Regions from separate parts of the Hippea jasoniae genome, predicted to be linked through region 2. Evidence: riboswitches for the same ligand, from Rfam matches in the RefSeq annotation. Region 2 holds a riboswitch; the other holds the start of a gene.

Region 1 (7,001 bases), on a different contig from region 2:
AAACCTCACATTTACACCCATTGAAAGAGCTGTAGTATGATCAAACGAAAGGATATCAAGCTCAACACAAAATCTTATAATAACAATCAAAACAACAACCAAAACAGTAAAAATAAACACAACCTTAGAGAAGCTTACATCGTAAAATCCACCCATCAGCCAGTAAACAATGCTTCCAATGCTTTCTTCAAAGAAATACTTTATAAAACCTATTAAAGCCGTAGCTATAATATTCAAAACAATACCTGCAAGTATAAGGTCTGTTTTGTTGCTTGAGTATGAAGATAAAGACAAAATAAAAAATACACCAACAAGACCACTCAACAATGCAAAAATCGGCACAAAAAATATATTAACACCAATAGCAATAGATAGTGCAGCCCCAAATCCGCTTGAGGCTGCAATGCCTGTGGTAAAGCCATCTGCAAGAGAATTTCTTAAGATAACCTGCAAAACAGCTCCGCTTAAGCCAAGAGAAGACCCTATGCAGTAAGCCTCAAGTGCACGCGGCAGTCTAAAATCAAAAACAATCAACTTTTGTGTGGGTGTTAATGCCAAAGGATGTATGGTAATGCTACCTATAACAATGCCCAGTAAAATAGCCGCTAAAGAGACAAAAATCAGTATTACAAAAATCAAAATACCTTTCATTTAAGAATTATACCGTTGTCTTTTGCAACCTGTTTTATATGGTTTATGTATATATTTATCCAGTCGGGGTTTTCACCCAAGCCGTGAATTTCACATATAACCTTTATATGGGCTTTTTCAAAAGCCCTTTTCCATGAATCTTTTTTTCCACACATATCGTTATTTGCATGGTCTCCAGCTACAACCATCAAAGGTTTTAAAACAACCTTTTTAACCCTTGCCTGTTTAACAGCTTTCAGTGTATCCTCAAGAGAAGGGAAACCTTCAACCGTACCCACAAAAATTCTATCTGTTTTGTATATTTTCCTTAATGTCTTTTGAAGCTCTGCATAGACACCTGTTGAGTAATGTTCGTTACCATGCCCCATATACACCAACGCTGCGTTCAACTTTTTAGCAAGCTTAACATCCCTCGATAAGGCTTTGGCTGCTATTTTTATATCTTCATGATAATCATACTTCCAGACATTCCTGCCTAAAGCCGGTCTGCCTATAACAAGTTTTTTAAACGGCATATATTTTTTCTTCATTGTGTGAATTGAATTTAAACCTTTAATGTATGATAGCAAGTCATTAAACTCTTCACCATCATAAATCAGCGTAGGCTGAACAATTATAGTTTTATAACCCTGATCCTGAAGATCAGCTATAGTTGCAAGAGGTCCTTTAACATAAAGAAAATCCCTATATCTTGGATTATTTTTAAATTTTTTATCATGCTGTCTTTTATGCCAGATTCCCCTTATAATGTTTGATGTAAAAGCAAATACAACCTTTTCATGAGGAAATGCCTTCTCGGTAGCCTTTTTAATGTTTTCAATATCAACAAATCCAGTGTTGTAGGTGGTTCCAAAATCGGCAAGAACAATCGCCACACCCTTTTGCTGTTTATGCATTTTTGCGCAAACTGGTGATACAAACGAAATAAGCAATAAAAAGACAAGAAAGAGAAAACCATACCGCTTCATACAGCACCTCCAAAAAATTCTTTTACAAACTTTTTTGAAAACAGAAAATGTGTATAACTTGCAAGTGTAGCATTGGATATAAATCCATCCATATAGGTATCAGAAGTAGTTATCTTCCTTATCTTCAAAGCATAAGGCTGATTGACATCAACTAAAGAAGAGTAGTGAAACTCATGCCCTATTACAGGTTTACTAAAAAATTTCCCTGTTGTATCAGTGACCTCAACATAACCTAAACTTTTCTTTTTCTTATTCAATATGCTTTTTGCATCGAAAATTCCGCTAAAGTCAAAAAACTGATTATCAATAAAAATGCCTTTTAGTAAAACAATCATCCCCCCGCATTCTGCAAGTGTAAGTTTACCTGAAAGAATATGTTCTCTTATACTTTGCAATGATTCTTTGTTTTTACTAATTACAGAAGCATAAAGCTCTGGATAGCCACCGCCTAAATATAAAAAATCTGCATCACAAACAGGCTGGTTTTTTAAAACAGAAAAGTATTCAACCTCATAACCCAATTTCTTTAGGGCATCTATATTATATGCATAATAGAAATTAAACGCCTCATCATAAGCGATACATGCTTTTTTATCAAATACGGCTAAAGTGGTTTTCTGCTTTTGTTTGCACTCTACTTCTAAGGCAAGGAGTTTATTTAAATCTACCTCTTTCTTTATTTCATAGCCAATTTCATCATAGAATTCTTCATTTTGCTCGACTGCGGTCGTTAGCCCAAGATGCCTGCTTGGAAGCGTTAACTCTTTATTTCTTGTGATAAAGCCAAAAATTTCAACATCTGTGTAATTTTTTAAAGTTTTTTCTATCATGTTTTGATGTCTTAAACTGGCAATATTGTTTACAATGACACCTGCTATATTCACATTTTTGGCTAAATCTTGAATGCCCCTAACAACTGCGGCTAACGAATAAGACATGCCTTTGGCATCAACCACCAAAACAACCGGGATGTTTAAAATCTTTGCTATTTCATAACTACTTGCCTTAAATTGTTCGTCAATTCCATCAAAAAAGCCCATCACGCCTTCAATAACCGCTACATCACTCAAACAAAGTTTATCGTAAAATAACTCTTTTAATTCATCAGGACCAAGAAACAAAGAATCAAGGTTGTAAGCAAAAGAGGAGGCTGCCTTTGCAAGATGTGCTGTATCGATAAAATCAGGACCGCACTTAAAAGGTGCAACAGACAAACCTTTCTGTCTTAAAGCAGATACCAAACCTATAGTTATGATTGTTTTGCCACTATTGCTACGATCTGCAGCTATGAGAAACGCTGGCTTTCTCATCTAAGAGATGCCAGAGAAGTTAAAAAACATGACAACAAACCTCCCAATACCCGGGGAATTTACAGGCTTTAAGGTCTTCTGGCTTACGGGCTTCCAACCTACTCACCCCGCCTTCCCATCGCACAGGCGACAGTGGCATAAATGGGGTTTTCGTTCCCGATCACAGCTGCGGGTACAGCGTGGGATTCTCACCCAACTTCCCTTTAAAGCCTGCTTTATTTTATCAATTTATCATGTTTTTTCAATTAAAACTTGATGATTATTCAGCTCTATGATAAAGGAAAGATATGGTTTACCCTTTTGTTTTCAAACTTTCAGGAAAAAAGATACTTTTTATAGGTGGCGGAAGGGTAGCAAAAAGAAAGATAATGTCGATAATATCATCAAATCCATTTATAACAATCATAGCAGATTCTATAGATAAAGAATTAACAGAAATCACATCAAATATTACAATTATTCAAAAAAAGGCCACAGAGGATGATATCACTAACAACTTTGATTTTATATTCATATGCACAAACGATTACCAATTAAACAGAAAGCTTACAAAAAAAGCAAAAAAGCTGGGCATACCTGTAAATGTCGCAGACAACCCTCAAGAGTGCGATTTCTTTATGCCAGCCGTTATAGAGTATAAAGACTTTTTAATAGCCGTATCTTCGAAAGGCAAAAACCCCTCAGAAGCAAAGAAACTGAAAGAAAAGATTGAAAAAATAATAAGAAATGGTCGGGGTGAGTGGATTTGAACCACCGACCCCCTGCTCCCAAGGCAGGTGCGCTAACCAAACTGCGCTACACCCCGACGCAGGCAAAATTTAGCACAAAAACCTAACTAAATCAACACAAAAATCACTAAAATTTTTAAATTAAGCGAAAAATTTTTATATAATTTAGTTATTTAATAATCAATTTTTCTCTTGTCAAATAATACCCTCTAATGTAAAATATTATAGAAAAAAGTTAAGGGGGTATTATATGAAGTTTTTGGAGTTAATCCTTGTCATTATCACTATTGCAGGAATGTGGAAGGTCTTTGAAAAAGCTGATAAACCTGGCTGGTATAGTATTATTCCCCTATTTAATACCTACATCCTTTTAACAATAGTAAACAGACCCTGGTGGTGGCTATTGCTATTCTTTATCCCTATTATAAATATATATTTTGCTGTCGTAGTAAGTATTGATCTTGCAAAAAGCTTTGGTAAGGATTGGGTTTATGGTATAGGGCTTTTGTTTCTGCCTTTTGTTTTTTATCCAATGCTTGGTTTTGGGCAGGATAGATATATCGGCCCTCCAAACAGAATAGAGCAATTCGGAGATTAAAATGAAAAAATTATTAATATCTATATTCGTCTTTCTATTTCTCTGGCAATCTTCAATAGCAAAAAACAACCCAACAAAAAAAGACGATAAAATCAAACAGGCACAGGAAACCATAGAAATAGCAAATAAAAGCTTAAAAGAGCTAAAAGCTGAGCTTAAAAAACATGAAAAACTTAAACGGGACGCACTCCAAGATATGTTAGAGGATGCAACAGGGGTTCACATGAAACCGCATTATGCTGAAGGCGCCCCTCATATGTATAATCACATACCCACAGATCACGAAGTCATGCACAATCTTTCACCCTCAACCAGATTTGAAGATGAAAGAAGAACTGTTAACAGGCTAAAAAACGAAATAAAAGCTGTTGAAAAAGCCAAAAAAGAAGCTGAAAAAATCCTTAAAAACTCATCTAAATAAAGGAACTTAAGCATGTTTGTTTTTTTGCGATTTTTCCTTGCTTTATTAATTACGATTATGTCATTTTCAGCTTTTGCAGCATCACCCATGCAGGTCATAGATGACTATGTAGAGCCAGATACATCAAACAACTTTTTTGTCAAATTTAAGATGAAGGAATTTCCAAAAAGCGATATACTTGTAAAAATCGACTGTAGCAAACCTATTTATTTTAATCCAGACAACAGAAGGTTTGAGATTATACAGAAAATGATTCAATGGGGGTGTAATAAAAAGTTTAATGTTGAACTGAATGGCTCTGGAGTGTTTTTTTACAAAAAAGAAATTGTTAAAGTAGACAGAAGCAACGAGGATATAGACTATCACGCAAGGGTGGTTTACTGCCCTACTAATAATGTGGATAAATTTGGGTTTGGTAATTCCTACAGATGGCATAAAGAATTAAAACCCCAGCCCTCAAAAAATCCAAAAGAAAGGGTTTCTGTAGATGTTGGTGTTGATACACGCTATTACTACATAGCAAATTGGACAGAATACAGGGTTTGCAAAAATATTGATAAAAATAACAAAAGTCAGGTTAGTGTTTGCAAAAAAGTAAAATCCAAGGCAAAAGGGTATTTTGACGATTTAGTGGAACTTACAAAAATGCTATACAACCTACCAATAAACAATCCATCATTTTCCTATAAAAATATTGAAATAACAGCTTCATCTCCAGAAACAGTTTCTGCAACAAAATACTTTGGCATAGATACAAAGAAATTTGGCTGGATTGAATTTAGTGGTCGTGTTTTTACACAAGAGGGCAAAATACCGCAAGATGCTATTGTTAAATTAGAATCAGTCTCAACTTTAGTGGATAAAAATGGAAAATACAGGATAAAATACAAGGTATCAAACAAAAACGCAATAATGCATATAGATCAGGATTTTATTTTAGACAAAAGAATCAACAATCTCAGCATAACAACAATCCATGATAAGCTTGTGGCAAACGGCAGATATTATACTGTAAAATTAAGGATTATTGGAGATTCAAAACCCCTTGTAAATAAACCGGTTGTTTTAACCTTTGCAAGGGAAGGATTTTTTAAAAACAACAAAAGGGTTCATTATTTAACCGATGCAAAGTTCTCTAAGACAATAAAAACCAATGCCAAAGGATGGGTGGTTTTGAAAATAAGAATGCCCAAAGCAAAGTCAAATACAATAAAATCATCCAATATAGAAAAACTTTTCCCCATCCAGGCAACATTAAAGGTAAAACTTAAAGGACAGCAAGCCTCAACTACAACATCATTGCAAATCTTTAGCCCTTATCCAAAAATCACAAAGGTATTGCTCCCCGGTGGCATGGACGCTCAGCAGTGGCAGATAAACCCATCAAAAATTTTTATAGAGGATATTGACAGCAACAGATTTAACATAAAAATCATGGGCTATGGCAGATTTAAGACAAAAGGCGGAAAGATCTACTCAACCCTATTTAGACAAACAAACTTCAAAGGTAAGGTTTTTGAATTCTATTTTGCCTCAAAACAACTTGGGCTTGATCTAAACAAACAACCTGAGGTATGGAAAGAGTTTTTAGAAACCAATATAAAAACGGCTGTTAGTTTTTTGCTTGCTGCAAATGAGGGAACATCGTTTCAAAGATTAAGAGAAATCAAGTCAAAAAACCTAACAAATGCGATAGATTACGATACAGCTGCAGGCATAGTAAAGACAGGCTTTTCAGCTGAAGGCTACTACAACGCCACTTTGGGTTTTATCCATGAAACAAAGAAAGATTATGTAGGAAGCGCAGACTGGGTTTTAGGAGGTATATCTTTAACAAATGATGTGATTAGCCTTATTAAGAAAACCCCAACCACACTTGCCGCAAATCTACAAATGGAAGTAATGAAGGCGATTTATGAAAACGCCAAAACCACATACAACATCTATAAAAAATACAGAAAAATCACAGACAGCTATAAAGATATAATCTTTATTCCCATTTCTATTACTGTTTCAGATTCAAATGACTATTCAACATCAACAATTAAAAGCATAGCCGTTCGCTTCTGGAAGGAGAATAATTGAAATGTTTAAAAAGGTGTTTTTTACTTTTGCAATGCTCTTTTATGCCTTTAATATTTATGCGGCATCGAATAACGATATTAAAAACTTAATAAACCATTACTATAGTGCAATCCAGAATGAAAATATAAACTGGATAAAAAGTAATTTTAAAAACATCAACAACGGACAGCTAAAAATTTTCAAAGCTGTTTTTAAGGCTACAGATCAAAAAATCATATATGTTAAAGTAAAAAGAATACA
Region 2 (7,001 bases):
AAAGCCGGTTTATTATTTTTTATTATTGAGTTAACAATAGCAGCGGGTTTGAGCATTTTTTGCTACCTGCAACACCTATATAAATTAATTCCTGTAATATCAACAGGATTTCTAATACTTTCATTAATTAATCTTAAAAAAGAAATTCCCGTTAAAACCATCTTTATAAAAACAATCATCCTTACCCTTACATTAATTACCGTATTATACATATTTGAATCATATAGAATTACAAAAAAAGTCTGGATAGCATATACACAAACCCATATCCCCATTACATTTTACAGGATAAACGATCAATCAATTATTGCCTATACAAGGCAGTGCATAAAAGAGTTTAAAAATCCATCAAAATTACCAGAAAACTATCTTATATTGACAAAGAAAAAATATTTAAAAACATTGCCGTTTAAATTCAAACTTATACTTACAGGAAGGGGAAAAGGCAAAAAGCTCGCTTTAATAAAAAAAATATAACTTATTGATAACTGAATCAACATAGGTATAATGAAAATATGTTTACAAAAAAATTTAATTTTATTTTTAAAACCCAAACCTCCTCACAAAACTCCATTTTGTCTGATTTTATTGTAATAATAGCAATTGCCCTCATATTGTTCACAGGTGTTGAGCTTATAAGTAATCATGCCGCATCAACTGGCAGGTTAAATATAAATCTATCTATTAAATCATTGATAATATATGCTGTTTTTTCAACAGCAAGAATGTTTGCCGCCTATATTCTATCATTTATATTCACAATCCTGTATGGCTATTTTGCTATACGCAGTAAAATAGCTGAAATGATACTTTTGCCAACACTTGATGTGCTTCAAAGCGTGCCAATTCTTTCCTTTTTGCCCGTTGTTCTATTGAGTCTATCTGTTTTTATTCCCGTAAGAATAGCAGCAGAAATTGCATCCATTGTCCTTATTTTCACAAGTCAGGTATGGAACATGACTTTTGGCTGGTATCAATCATTAAAAACAATCCCTAAAGATTTAAAAGAAGCCACAAAAATATTTAACATAAATGGCTGGCTAAAGTTCAAATATCTTGATCTTCCCTTTGGCTCCATATCCCTTATATGGAACAGTATAATGAGCTGGGCTGGGGGATGGTTTTTCTTAATGGCCGCTGAATATTTCAGTGTAGGAAATAAAAACTTTATCCTCCCGGGAATAGGTTCATATCTACAACAGGCTGCAAATAAAAAGGATTTAAATGCCATTATAGCAGGCGTTATAACCTTAATTGTAATTATAGTAATCCTGGATCAGTTTATCTGGAGACCCTTGCTTGCATGGTCTGAAAGATTTAAGCTGCAACTTACAACTGGAGAATTTGAATATACCTCATGGTTTTATAACATTCTTTTGAAATCAAAGATAGCCTTAAAACTGTTAAATTTCCTTTTAGACAAAACTATGCCCTTAATAATAGGAAGGCTACCGGATTATGAGGAAGTTAAAAAAGAAAAAAAACGAGCAGCAAACCCATTTCTCTATCTTATAGGGTCAATTATTATTATTGTAATTTTATGGTATGTTTTCAAAATGGTAAAAACACTTAGTCTTATAAATATTCATCAATGGTTAGAGATATTCAAAGATCTTCTATATACATTTTTAAGAGTGGCTACAGCTTTAATCATAGCACTGTTGTGGACTATTCCTGTAGGTGTATCTATTGGATCAAACCCAAAACTCGCAAAGTGGCTACAGCCTATCATTCAACTCGCCGCAAGTATACCTGCTACAGCTCTTTTTCCTGTTATATTACTTATTCTTATCAAAGCTCCCGGAAGTCTTAATACAGCAAGCATCTTTCTGATGTTAATGGGCACGCAATGGTATTTATTGTTCAATGTTATAGCTGGTGCAACTGCAATTCCGGAGGATTTAAAAAACATAGCTTGCTCATTGAACCTTTCCACATTTCAAAAATGGAAAAACCTGATTCTACCCGCATTATTTCCATACATAATCACAGGTGTAATTACAGCAGGTGGTGGAGCATGGAACGCCTCAATAGTTGCAGAATATGTAAATTTTGGCAATAAAACAATAAAAGTTCCCGGTATTGGTGCAATGATTACATATTCAACAGCTAAAGGTAACTATCCACTACTTCTTGCATCTACAATTGTTATGATTTTAGCTGTTGTCTTGATAAATAGACTTTTATGGAAACCGCTTTACAGACTTGCAGAAAAACGATACCATTTTGATTGAGGTAATAATGAATAGCATTTTAACTTTAAAAAATATAACACATATCTACAAAACAAAGAACGAGTCATTTACAGCATTAAAAAACATAAACCTTTCTTTGAAAGAAAGGGAATTTGTGGCTATTCTTGGTCCTTCTGGATGTGGAAAAAGCACACTCTTAAGGATTATTACCGGCCTTCAAAAACCCACAGAAGGTGAAGTAATATGTAAAGGCCAGCCTTTAAAAGGGGTAAATAGATTTGCAAGTATTATTTTTCAAACATTTGCTTTATTTCCGTGGTTGACCGTGCAACAAAATGTTGAAATAGCACTGGAAGCAAAAGGGATAAAGGATAAAGCTTTAAGATCAAAATTGGCTATAGATCTTCTTGATGTAGTTGGACTGGATGGTTTTGAAACCGCATTTCCAAGAGAGCTTTCGGGTGGCATGAGGCAGAAAGTGGGTATTGCAAGGGCTCTTGCTGTAAAACCAGAGATTCTCTGCATGGATGAGCCTTTTTCAGCATTAGATCCATTAAGTGCAGACACTCTAAGGGGTGAGGTACTGGAATTATATCTTGAAGGTAAAATATCCACAAAAACCATTCTACTTGTCAGCCATAATATAGAAGAGGCTGTATTCATGGCAGACAGAATTGTTATAATGGAAAAAAATCCCGGCAGAATTATAAAGATAATAAACATAAATCTCCCCCATCCACGCAACAGAAAATCATCTTCCTTTATTGAGATTACAGATCAAATTTACTCAATTTTAGCAGGTCAAACTCAACCTGAAGAGGTAGAGATCGGTACAGAACCAGGCAAAAAAGGAAAAACAAGGCTTCTTCCGAATGTGTTTGTTGTTGATATTATTGGACTTTTAGAAAAACTCAATGAAGCAGAAGACCACAGGTTTGATATATACAAACTCCCATCTTTAGCCCACATAGAAGACCTTGACAAAATATTTGAACTAACAGAAGCTTTAGAATTATTGGGTTTTGCTACCATAAAGGGTGGCGATATTTTCCTGACAGCTTTAGGCGAAACATTTGTTGAGGCAAGTATCCTTGCACGAAAAGAGATATTTGCATCAAGGATTACAAAAATTCCTTTAATAAAGTGGATTGTTAATAGACTAAAAAGCCAACCAAAAAAACAACTCAGTATAAATTATATTGAAAGTAAGCTATCTGAAGAATTTCCTCAGGACACAATCCAGAAACAAATAAGGATAATAATAAACTGGGGTAGATACGCCGAATTGTTCTCATATGATAACCTAAGAAAAGTTCTGTATTTGGAGGAATTTTAATAATTTTATTGTAAATTTCTTAAGGATCATTATAATTATTGAAGTCGGGTCAAGGAAGTCCGGTGAAAATCCGGCGCTGCCCCCGCAACTGTGAGGCTGACGAAACCCTCAAAAAAACCACTGTCAGGTTTTGCTCCTTTTAAAAGGGGTTGCCTGATGGGAAGGTGAGGGAAGTAGGATGAAGCCAAGCCAGGAGACTTACCCGACAAAAAAGTGAACGGGAGGTTCAAAAATGAACAGTTTTAACCCACCTTAAAAAATCCTCCACTTATACATTTTTACAATTCAATTTGAATCATAAAGGAGGATTATAAAGTGTTTGATAAGATTATAAAAAGGGATGGTCGTATAGTAGATTTTGATGCTGGAAAAATCACAGCTGCTATTGCAAAAGCAGGCAAAGCCACAGGTGAGTTTGGTAAAGAAATAGCTGAAAAACTGACATTAAAAGTCTTAAGCCTTGCATCAGATTACTTCAAACAGACACCAACAGTTGAGGGTATTCAGGATATTGTTGAAGAGGTTCTTCTAAACAGCCCTTTCAAAAAAACAGCAAAAGCCTACATCCTATACAGGGAACAACACGCTCAATTAAGAGAACTAAAGAATAAAGCAGACATCAATCTGGTAGACAAATACCTAAACAAAGCCGATTGGGAGGTTAAAGAAAACTCAAATATGAGTTTTTCTTTGCAGGGTTTAAATAACTACATTTCAAGTTCGGTTTCAAAAACATACTGGCTTAACAAGATATATCCCTCATCGATTAAAGAGGCCCATTTAAACGGCGATTTTCATATACACGATCTGGGTATTTTGGGTCCTTATTGTGTTGGATGGGATTTGAAGGACTTACTGATAAGCGGTTTTAGGGGCGCAGAAGGCAAAGTAGAAAGCCTACCAGCAAAACACTTTAGAACTGCTTTAGGTCATATTGTAAACTTCTTTTATACACTGCAGGGTGAGGCAGCTGGAGCTCAAGCATTTTCAAATTTCGATACACTGCTTGCACCGTTTGTTGCAACAGACAATCTAAGCTACAAAGAGGTTAAACAATGCATACAGGAATTTTTATTTAACATGAACATACCCACAAGAGTGGGCTTTCAAACACCTTATACAAATATTACATTAGATTTAAAGATTCCAGAGTTTATGAAAAACGAAGCGGTAATTATTGGCGGAAAGCTTATAAATCACACATACGGCGAGTTTGAAAAAGAGGCAAAAATGATAAATAGGGCATTTTTTGAGGTAGCAATGGAAGGGGATGCAAGGGGACGCCCATTTACCTTCCCCATTCCAACCATAAACATAACGAAGGATTTTGACTGGGATAATCCACAATATGAACCTATATGGAAGGCAACGGCAAAATACGGCCTCTCCTACTTTGCAAACTTTATCAACTCAGATATGAAGCCGGAGGATACCCGTTCTATGTGCTGCAGGCTGCGTCTTGATTTAAGAGAACTTAAAAAACGGGGTGGCGGTTTATTTGGAGCAAATCCTTTAACAGGCTCGATAGGCGTTGTAACAATAAACATGACAAGAATAGGATACTTAAGCCAGACAGAAAATGAATTCTTTGAAAGATTGGAAAACCTTATGGAACTTGCAAAGGAAAGCCTGCAGATCAAAAGAAAGGTGATAGAAAACCTAACAGATGGCGGTCTTTATCCCTACTCTAAATTCTATTTAAGGGATATAAAGCAGCGTTTTGCCTTTTACTGGAAAAACCACTTCTCAACAATTGGACTCGTTGGCATGAATGAGGCTTTATTAAACTTCAAACCCATCAAAAACAACATAGCCTCATCCGAAGGCAAAACATTTGCACTAAAGGTTTTAAATTTTATGCGAAAAAAGCTTATTGAGTTTCAAACCGAAACTCAAGACAACTACAATTTAGAAGCCACTCCCGCAGAAGGCACATCATATAGACTGGCAATGATAGATAAAAGAAAATTTGGCGACATCATCACAGCGGGAAACCTGCAAAAACCTTATTATACAAACTCAACGCAACTGCCTGTTAATTACACAGACGATGTATTTGAAGCTTTACAGCTTCAGGATGAATTGCAATGCAGCTACACAGGTGGCACTGTTTTGCATATGTTTCTTGGCGAGCAAATTAGATCAACAGAAAGCCTCAAAAAGCTTCTGAGGACTACCTTTGAAAACTTTAGACTCCCTTACATTTCAATAACACCTACATTTTCTGTTTGTCCTCAATGCGGATATCTATCAGGAGAACACTCAATCTGCCCAAACTGCAAACAACCCTGTGAGGTTTACTCACGCATCGTTGGATATCTAAGGCCCATTAACCAATGGAACGACGGCAAACAGCAGGAGTTTTTTGAAAGAAAAGTATTTAAGGTGGCGGATAATGAAAATAGGCGGACTGCAAAAACTATCGCTCATTGATTATGAAGGTGAATTATCCTGCGTTATATTTACGACGGGTTGTAATTTTAGATGCCCCTACTGCCACAACCCAGAGCTTGTAAAACAGACTTCACCTATAATCGATGAAAAAACCGTAATGGAATTTTTAAGCTCAAGAGCTGGTCAACTAACAGCCGTTGTAATAACGGGTGGTGAACCTACCCTCCAGCCCGACCTTGTAGATTTTATAAAGCAGGTAAAATCTATGGGGTTTAAGGTAAAACTTGATACAAATGGCTCAAACCCAGCAGTTATAGAAACACTGCTTAAAAAATCCCTAATTGACTACATAGCGATGGACATCAAAGCAGCCCTAAACAGATACAATCATGTTACAAAATCACAAAAAATCCAGGACAATATCAAAGAAAGCATAGCAATAATCAAAAATTTAGCACAGGATTACGAGTTTAGAACTACATTTATTAAAGGTTTTGTGGATTCTGAAGACCTAAAGGAAATTGTAGAGCTTGCTTCAGGCGCAAAAAGATACGCGATTCAGGGTTTTAGAAAAACAAAAACATTGGATAGTTCATTTGAGTTTTACGAGTTTAAAGAAAAGGAACTTGAAGCATTATGTATGTTTGCAAAGCGATTTGTTAATGAATGTATTTTAAGATAGGAGGTTTGAGAATGAAGGCAAAGTGGTTTGTTTCAATTGCAACAGCTGTTTTGATGACAGCATCTTTAGCAAATGCCGATAACACAATCGTTGTTACGGCAACACGCTCAAAAATTAAAGCCATTAAATCACCTTCGTTTGTTTCAATCATCAGCAAAAAGCAGATAAAACAGCAGGGAATCGATTTTACTAAAAATGTATTGAAATTTGTTCCGGGTTTAAGTGTTTCATCCAATGGCCCTTTTGGTGGATTGACCAATGTTTTTATAAGAGGATTAAGTTCACGATACACAAAGTTTTTACTTGATGGTGTTGATGTATCAGATCCATCACAAACGCAACCATACCTTGATTTTGGCGATATTACATCGAATAGTTTAAGCAGAATAGAGAT

What was found. A riboswitch is a leader RNA that binds a small molecule or an ion and turns the genes downstream of it on or off. The one in region 2 is predicted to bind cobalamin.
Region 1: linked by a shared signal. The riboswitch ahead of EK17_RS02235 (cobyrinate a,c-diamide synthase) and the one ahead of EK17_RS06260 (ribonucleoside triphosphate reductase) in region 2 are both predicted to bind cobalamin.

What each region holds. Positions count from the first base shown of each region.
Region 1 covers NZ_JQLX01000011.1:5,356-12,356, forward strand. The annotation lists gene EK17_RS02225 (FecCD family ABC transporter permease) at 1-651, opposite strand, end outside; gene EK17_RS02230 (sirohydrochlorin cobaltochelatase) at 648-1,619, opposite strand; gene EK17_RS02235 (cobyrinate a,c-diamide synthase) at 1,616-2,929, opposite strand; cobalamin riboswitch at 2,983-3,175, opposite strand; gene EK17_RS09240 (precorrin-2 dehydrogenase/sirohydrochlorin ferrochelatase family protein) at 3,217-3,678, shown strand; tRNA gene EK17_RS02240 (tRNA-Pro) at 3,657-3,734, opposite strand; gene EK17_RS02245 (DUF5684 domain-containing protein) at 3,908-4,255, shown strand; gene EK17_RS02250 (hypothetical protein) at 4,257-4,676, shown strand; gene EK17_RS02255 (hypothetical protein) at 4,734-6,761, shown strand; gene EK17_RS08915 (WSC domain-containing protein) at 6,763-7,001, shown strand, end outside.
Region 2 covers NZ_JQLX01000014.1:35,992-42,992, reverse strand. The annotation lists gene EK17_RS09345 (glycosyltransferase family protein) at 1-477, shown strand, start outside; gene EK17_RS06270 (ABC transporter permease) at 576-2,234, shown strand; gene EK17_RS06265 (ABC transporter ATP-binding protein) at 2,242-3,531, shown strand; cobalamin riboswitch at 3,561-3,751, shown strand; gene EK17_RS06260 (ribonucleoside triphosphate reductase) at 3,847-5,964, shown strand; gene EK17_RS06255 (anaerobic ribonucleoside-triphosphate reductase activating protein) at 5,927-6,607, shown strand; gene EK17_RS06250 (TonB-dependent receptor plug domain-containing protein) at 6,619-7,001, shown strand, end outside.